2 regions of the Clostridium beijerinckii genome follow, and region 2 is predicted to be linked to the other one. Evidence: predicted binding sites of a transcription regulator. Region 2 holds the regulator's gene; the other holds the start of a gene.
The links. Region 2 encodes CtsR, which represses protease genes until heat stress. Its sites were predicted from a motif close to AAGGTCAANNAAGGTCAAAT; they were not measured.
Positions count from the first base shown of each region.

Region 1: clpB (ATP-dependent chaperone ClpB) is a predicted target of CtsR. The motif match lies at 1,768-1,787, and genes of this name have one in related genera.

Region 1 is NZ_CP144906.1:731,008-734,448, reverse strand. Features, by position in the region: gene clpB (ATP-dependent chaperone ClpB) at 1-1,667, opposite strand, end outside; gene PZA12_RS03570 (CBS domain-containing protein) at 1,933-2,319, shown strand; gene PZA12_RS03565 (transcriptional regulator) at 2,476-3,441, opposite strand, start outside.
Region 2 is NZ_CP144906.1:156,697-160,137, forward strand. Features, by position in the region: gene PZA12_RS00740 (PSP1 domain-containing protein) at 1-110, shown strand, start outside; gene PZA12_RS00745 (heavy-metal-associated domain-containing protein) at 122-325, shown strand; gene PZA12_RS00750 (DUF362 domain-containing protein) at 448-618, shown strand; gene PZA12_RS00755 (MBL fold metallo-hydrolase) at 686-1,336, opposite strand; gene PZA12_RS00760 (CtsR family transcriptional regulator) at 1,506-1,961, shown strand; gene PZA12_RS00765 (UvrB/UvrC motif-containing protein) at 1,976-2,554, shown strand; gene PZA12_RS00770 (protein arginine kinase) at 2,547-3,441, shown strand, end outside.

The DNA.
Region 1 (3,441 bases), 570 kb from region 2:
AGTAAATTAGTTACAGGAATTCCAGTCCATTTAGAAAGTACAGCAGATACCTCTTGCTCTGTTACTTCCTCTTTTAATAAAGCACCTTCATAATTTTCTCTTAGTTCAATTTCTTTTTGCTTGATTTTTTCTTCTAAAGCAGGAATCCTACTATATTGAATCTCAGCAACTTTATTATAATCAAAGTTTCTCTGAGCTACTTCTATTTCTCCTCTAGCATCATCTAACTCACTTTTTAAGGTTTTAATAGCTGTGATTTGCTCTTTTTCTTTGGTATATTTTGCAGTCATTTCATCATTCTTTTCTTTTAATCCTGCAAGTTCTTTCTCTAGGTCATCTAACCTATTTTTTGAGCCCTCATCCTTCTCTTTTGATAGAGCTTCTTTTTCTATTTCTAACTTAAATATTTTTCTTCTTATAACATCAAGTTCTGTTGGAAGGGAATCTATCTCAGATCTTATCATAGCTCCAGCTTCATCAATTAAATCAATTGCCTTATCAGGCATATATCTATCTTGAATATATCGATCAGAAAGCTTTGCAGCAGCTACTATAGCTGAATCATGAATTCTAATCCCATGATGGATTTCAAACCTTTCTTTTAATCCTCTTAGTATTGCAATTGTATCCTCCACTGTAGGTTCATCTATAATTACTGGTTGAAATCTTCTTTCTAAAGCTTTATCTTTCTCAATATATTTTCTATATTCATCAAAAGTTGTTGCACCTATACAATGCAGCTCTCCTCTTGCTAATAATGGCTTAATCAAATTACCAGCATCCATTGCTCCATCAGTCTTACCTGCTCCAACTATTGTATGAATTTCATCTATGAATAGTAATATTCTACCCTCACTGCTTTGAACTTCTTTTAATACTGCTTTTAATCTTTCTTCAAATTCACCTCTATACTTAGCTCCGGCAATCAAAGATCCCATATCCAAGGCAAATATAATTTTATCCTTAAGGCCTTCTGGAACATCTCCTCTAACTATTCTTTCAGCTAATCCTTCAATAATCGCTGTTTTACCAACACCAGGTTCACCTATTAAGACTGGATTATTCTTGGTTCTCCTTGATAAAATTCTTATTGTCCTTCTTATTTCTTCATCTCTTCCTATAACAGGATCTAACTTATGCTTTTTAGCAAGGTCAACTAAATTAGTTCCATACTTTGCTAATGCATCATATGTCCCTTCTGGATCTTGCGTTTCAACTCTTTGACTTCCTCTAACTTCAGAAAGAACTTTTAAGAAATTATCCTTGGTTATATTATATTGCTTTAATATTTTAGAAACTTGATTGTTATCTATTTCTATAATAGCAAGCATTAAATGTTCAACACTAACATATGAATCTTCAAACTGTTTCGAAAATTCTTCAGCTTTAATTAACACTTCCTCTACTTTTCTAGTTATATATACATTGCCAACTCCTTCTCCTAAAACCTTTGGCATTGCATCTAATTCTTTATTTACTGAAGCTTTTAGATTCTTTACTGATACACCCATTTTAGTAAGAATATTAGGGACTAACCCGTCCTCCTGCTCTACAAGAGCTGAAAAAAGATGAATTAAATCTATTTGCTGATGATTAAATTTAACAGCTGTAACATTGGCATCATTCAATGCTTGTTGAACTCTCAACGTCATTTTATCAATATTCATACTTATTCCTCCTAGATCTCTATGTTAAATTTCGAAATTATTATTAAAACTACTTTATCACTATACCTAAATAATTCCTCTTTACTTATATAATAATACATAGGTCAAAGAAAGTCAAAGTTTATTCAGCCTTTTTTTAAATTTTTTTATCATCTAAAGATTTATTTTAAATTTTGTTGTTTTATAGTAAAATAGTAATATAAATATTATTAGCTTGTTATTTTACAGCTTAACGATATTAAACTTTTTTAAAAGAGGTGATGTTATGAAAATAAGTTCTATCATTAAACCAAATTTCCATACAATTAATGTAAACGATACTATAGATAAAGCTTTAGATTTTATGGACAAACTTAATATTAATGGAATGCCAGTAGTAGATGATAAAGAAATTGTAGTAGGAATGATAGTAAAAGCTGATATATATAGATTCATGATACATCCAGGACATTATGTTAGCTGTCCAGTTGAGTGGGTTATGTCAAAATCAGTTATCTCTGCGCAATCTGACGAAGATCTACTCACTGTAGCTAAGCGTCTAAGAGAAAATGATATTATAACAATGCCTGTTATTGAAGACGGAAAAATTGTAGGAGTTATTAATATAGATGATTTATTAGATTACTTCATTGACTCTTGTTCAAAAAATTAGTAACAATAATATCCATATGAATTTAATAGCTTAAATATATCATTACTGATCTTAAAGGCTTAATTGTGAATATAAAAAATAGAAGTGGCGATATTTTGTTAATCCATTATAATCGAATTAACAAAATATCGCCCTTCCCTATATATTTACGAGAAATTAGATTTTTTTATCAACAGCTAATGCAAGATTAAAGTATTTTAGCGAATCCGCTGTAAGTCCAAGCTTATAATAAAGCTTACCCATATCTACATATCTATTTCTTCTTTCTTCTCTGGTACCAAACTTAAACAACGAATCTAATGATAGATTCATATATTTTTCAGCTTCCAAATGTTTGTCCATTTTTTGAAGAATTATACCTTTAAAATAATATGACTTCTCAATTAACTTTATATTGTCAGTCATAATAGCTAAATTTAATGATTCTTCTGTAATCCTATAAGCTATCTCATACTCTGAATTATCAATTAATATTCTTGTACAATAATTCAAAAACTCCACATATTTTCCTACATTATCTTGTGGAAATATTTTTATTCCAGCTTCTATTTCAGAGATTGCCTTTTCCTTTTCTTCTACTTCAAAATAATACTTTCCATAATTTCCATGGGATGCTGCCAGAGAAATAGGATTATATTTTTGATATTGAAATGCTTTCTTTTTATATTCATCAACATAATCTTTTTTAAGCTTAATGCATACTGTAGCATATATATGATATATTTTTCCCTTACTTTCATCTGTTTTAAGGTCATCAACATATCCTATGATTTCTGATAAAATGCTATATGCTTCTTCAGATTTTCTTAAATTCTGATAACACAGAGCCTCATTGTAACCTATTAAACAGTACTCTGAACTATCAAATCCATCTTCTTTCAATCTAAACATTTCTCTAAGCTTGCTGTAGTAAGAAATAGCCTCAATATATTCACCATTTTGAGATAAATAACGTGCCATATCTTTAAAGTAGATAGCTGTATTTTCTTCCGTATTATTTCTTTGATATAAATCATAATATTGAGAAACTATAAGCTGAATATTTTCAACCTTATTTTCTTCTACATAATACGAGAATAGTATGTGTATTAATTCAAAAGCTAAATCATAATATTTATATTT
Region 2 (3,441 bases):
AGCTCGTTTCAGGAAAATATGAAGATACAATTGATGAAAATAATATAAAATTGATTGTTGAGTCAGAAGAAGATAAAACATTAATAAAAAATCTTATTAATGAAAAATAGGAGGAATTTCTATGAAATCTGTTATTAAGATTTGTAATATGGAGTCTAATGACGATGCCAAGATAATTCAAGATACAGTTGTTAAGAATTCGGGGGTAATAGCTACTGAAATTTCGCTTGCAAAAAGGGAGATAACAGTAATATATAATGATATCTTTTTAAAACTCGAAAGGATTATAAATTCCATAGAGGATTTAGGATATGTTGTTTTGTAATCGTAAATAATACAACAATATTAAAAAATAAGAAGTCTAGAATACAAAACACTTTTAAAACATACGAATACGTGTTAAAATGTAAGAGGTTAATTACCACAATTTATTAGGAGGTGTTCTAGATGGCATTTGTTATTAATGATTCATGTGTTAGCTGTGGAGCATGCGCTGGAGAATGTCCAGTTAGTGCTATAACTCAAGGAGATACTCAATTCGTTATTGATGCAGATACTTGTATCGATTGCGGAAACTGTGCTAATGTTTGCCCAGTGGGAGCTCCAAACCAAGAGTAATAAAAGAGAGATCGTCTTTAGGCGGTCTTTTTTTTTATTTAAAAAATAGTTGAAATAGTTATTTTCACTATTTATATGGAGGTGTTAACAAGATACATTCAGACTTAAGGTTAGAATTTATATCCAAGTCAGAAGTATCTAATATATTAGAATTTATTTTTTTTATGCTCTTCATAGATATTATAAAATTCTTAGGGTCGTCTAAGTATAAAGATGTTGTATTAGTTTTATAATGCATAGGAACTATGTATTTTGGGGAAATAAGGTTACAAAGTTTCGCAGACTCAAAACCGTCCAGAGTGAAATGTCCACCAATAGGGATAAGTAAAATATCAATATTTTTAAGCTTTTCTAAAATCAATGAACAAGGTATATGGCCTAAATGTCCTAAATGGCATATAGAAAGTTTATCATCCTTAAATATATAAATAATATTTGAGCCTCTTTTTAGTCCATTGCACTTATCATGAAAGGAGTCAAGTCCTTCTATGTTAAGGAAGCTTAAGTTAAAGTTTCCGCTCTCATTAATAATCTTGGTTGTATTATTTATATCATTAATATATGAACTATCAAAATGGTTATGACTAATGGTAATTAAATCAGATTTAGGGAAATTATTATCATAACCTAAATTGTTGCTAAACGGATCAATTAGAATTCTTTTACCAATGGATGTTTTCATAAGGAAACAAGAATGTCCATACCAAATAATTTGCATATAAAACCTCCATAAATTGAAATATATTAGATATTATTAACATACAGTATTATAAATAATCATAAATTTATATTGATACTTCAAAAAGTAAAAGAAGTATAGTATAATATTATAAAGTCAAAGTAAGTCAAAAACAAATAATTAAATAAAGGTTTAAGCAGGTGATGTTATGGCAAGACTTTCAGATATAATAGAAGAGTTTATAAAACAAATGTTTAATGAGAATAGAGATAATGTGATTTTTATACAAAGAAATGAGTTAGCAGATCAGTTTAGATGCGCGCCGTCCCAAATAAACTATGTATTAACAACTCGATTTACCTATGAAAGAGGATATTTAATTGAGAGCAAGAGAGGCGGCGGAGGTCATATAGCGATCAAGCAGTTGGATGAGGATAACTCCAATAGAAGGGAAGAGCTAATTAACCAAAGCATAGGAGAAACAATAACATATCATAATGCAAACGCATTGCTTAATCACTTATTAGAATCTGGAGTTATTGAAGAAAGAGAATGTGAAATAATGAAGATAGCAATAAATGATAGAAGTTTAACTTCAGTAGATAATAAAAATAAAGTAAGAGCTGATATTTTAAAAGCTATGATTATGATAATTTTATCTTAAAGGTGGGGATATATATGTTATGTGAAAAATGTAAAAAAAATGAAGCAAAGATAAATTTAATTACAGTGATGAATGGTCAGAAACAGGAAATTTGGTTGTGTGAAAATTGTGCAAAAGATATAGCTAATATTCCGTTCTTCAGTCCAATAATGCAAAATATAAATGTTCCATTTCAAGGCATACTTACAGAAATATTATCTAATGTAGATAATGGTAAATCAAATATAGATAGCAATAAAGTAAAAGAAATTATTTGTCCAAATTGTGGGTTAACTTATCAGGAATTTAAGAAATCAGGAAGATTGGGATGTGCTGATTGTTATAAAGAATTTAATATTGTACTTGAGCCAAGGATAAAGAGCTTACAAGTTGGAACTAAACATATTGGTAAGATTCCTAAGGTTAAGGGAAAGGAATTGGTTCAAAGAAAAAATCTTAAGGATTTAAAAGAAGAGATGCAAAAATTGATAGTAGCCGAGGAATATGAGAGAGCAGCAATAGTAAGAGATGAAATTAAAAAACTAGAATTATATATATTAGAAAGTAACACTAAGGAGATTATAAATAGAAAGGAGGGCAATTGTGATGAATAGCTGGGAAGATGATAATGAAAGACTTGGAGCAGTATTAAGTAGCAAAGTGTTGTTAGCTAGAAACTTTAGTAATTTACCTTTTCCTAATAAACTAAACTATATTAAGGGTAGAGAAAATGGTAAAGAAGTATATAACGTTCTTAGGAACGAATTAGATAATGAAGAAATTACGTTATATGAGATTTGGAATACAAAAGAGGAATTTAGTAAACAATATTTAGAAAGGGATCTAATTAGCAAAGAACTTTTGAAAAATTCTGATAAGGGCTCATTTATATTGAATAAAGAAGAAGATCTTAGCATTATGATAAATGAAAAAGATCATATAAATCTTCAATGTGTAAGTGACGGATTGAAATTAGAAGAAATTTTTGAGAGAGCAACAGTTATTGATGATAAGATAGAAGAAAATTTTGACTATGCCTTTGATGAAACATTAGGTTATTTAACAGCATCACCAGAGAATATCGGAACAGGAATGAAGGCATCAGTAGTATTACATTTGCCAGCTCTTAGTATGAGTGAAGAAATTAGTAATATATCCAAAAAACTTGGTAAGCTAGGGATTGCTATAAAAGGAGTCCATTTAGATGGTACAAAAGTTTTTGGAAATTTATACAGAATATTTAATAAAGTGTCATTAGGTTTGACAGAGGAGAATATTATAAATAAATTAAAAGAAGCAGTTTGGAGCATAATAATAGAGGAAAATAAATTCCGAGAAATATTACTTAGTAAATGTAGACATGAATTAGAGGATAAGATATATAGAGCATATGGAATACTGAAATATGCAATGATTTTGGATTTTAAAGAGTCTATTGAACTATTATCAAATGTTAGATTAGGAGCGGAATTATCAATTATAAATATTGATAAGGGTAAGT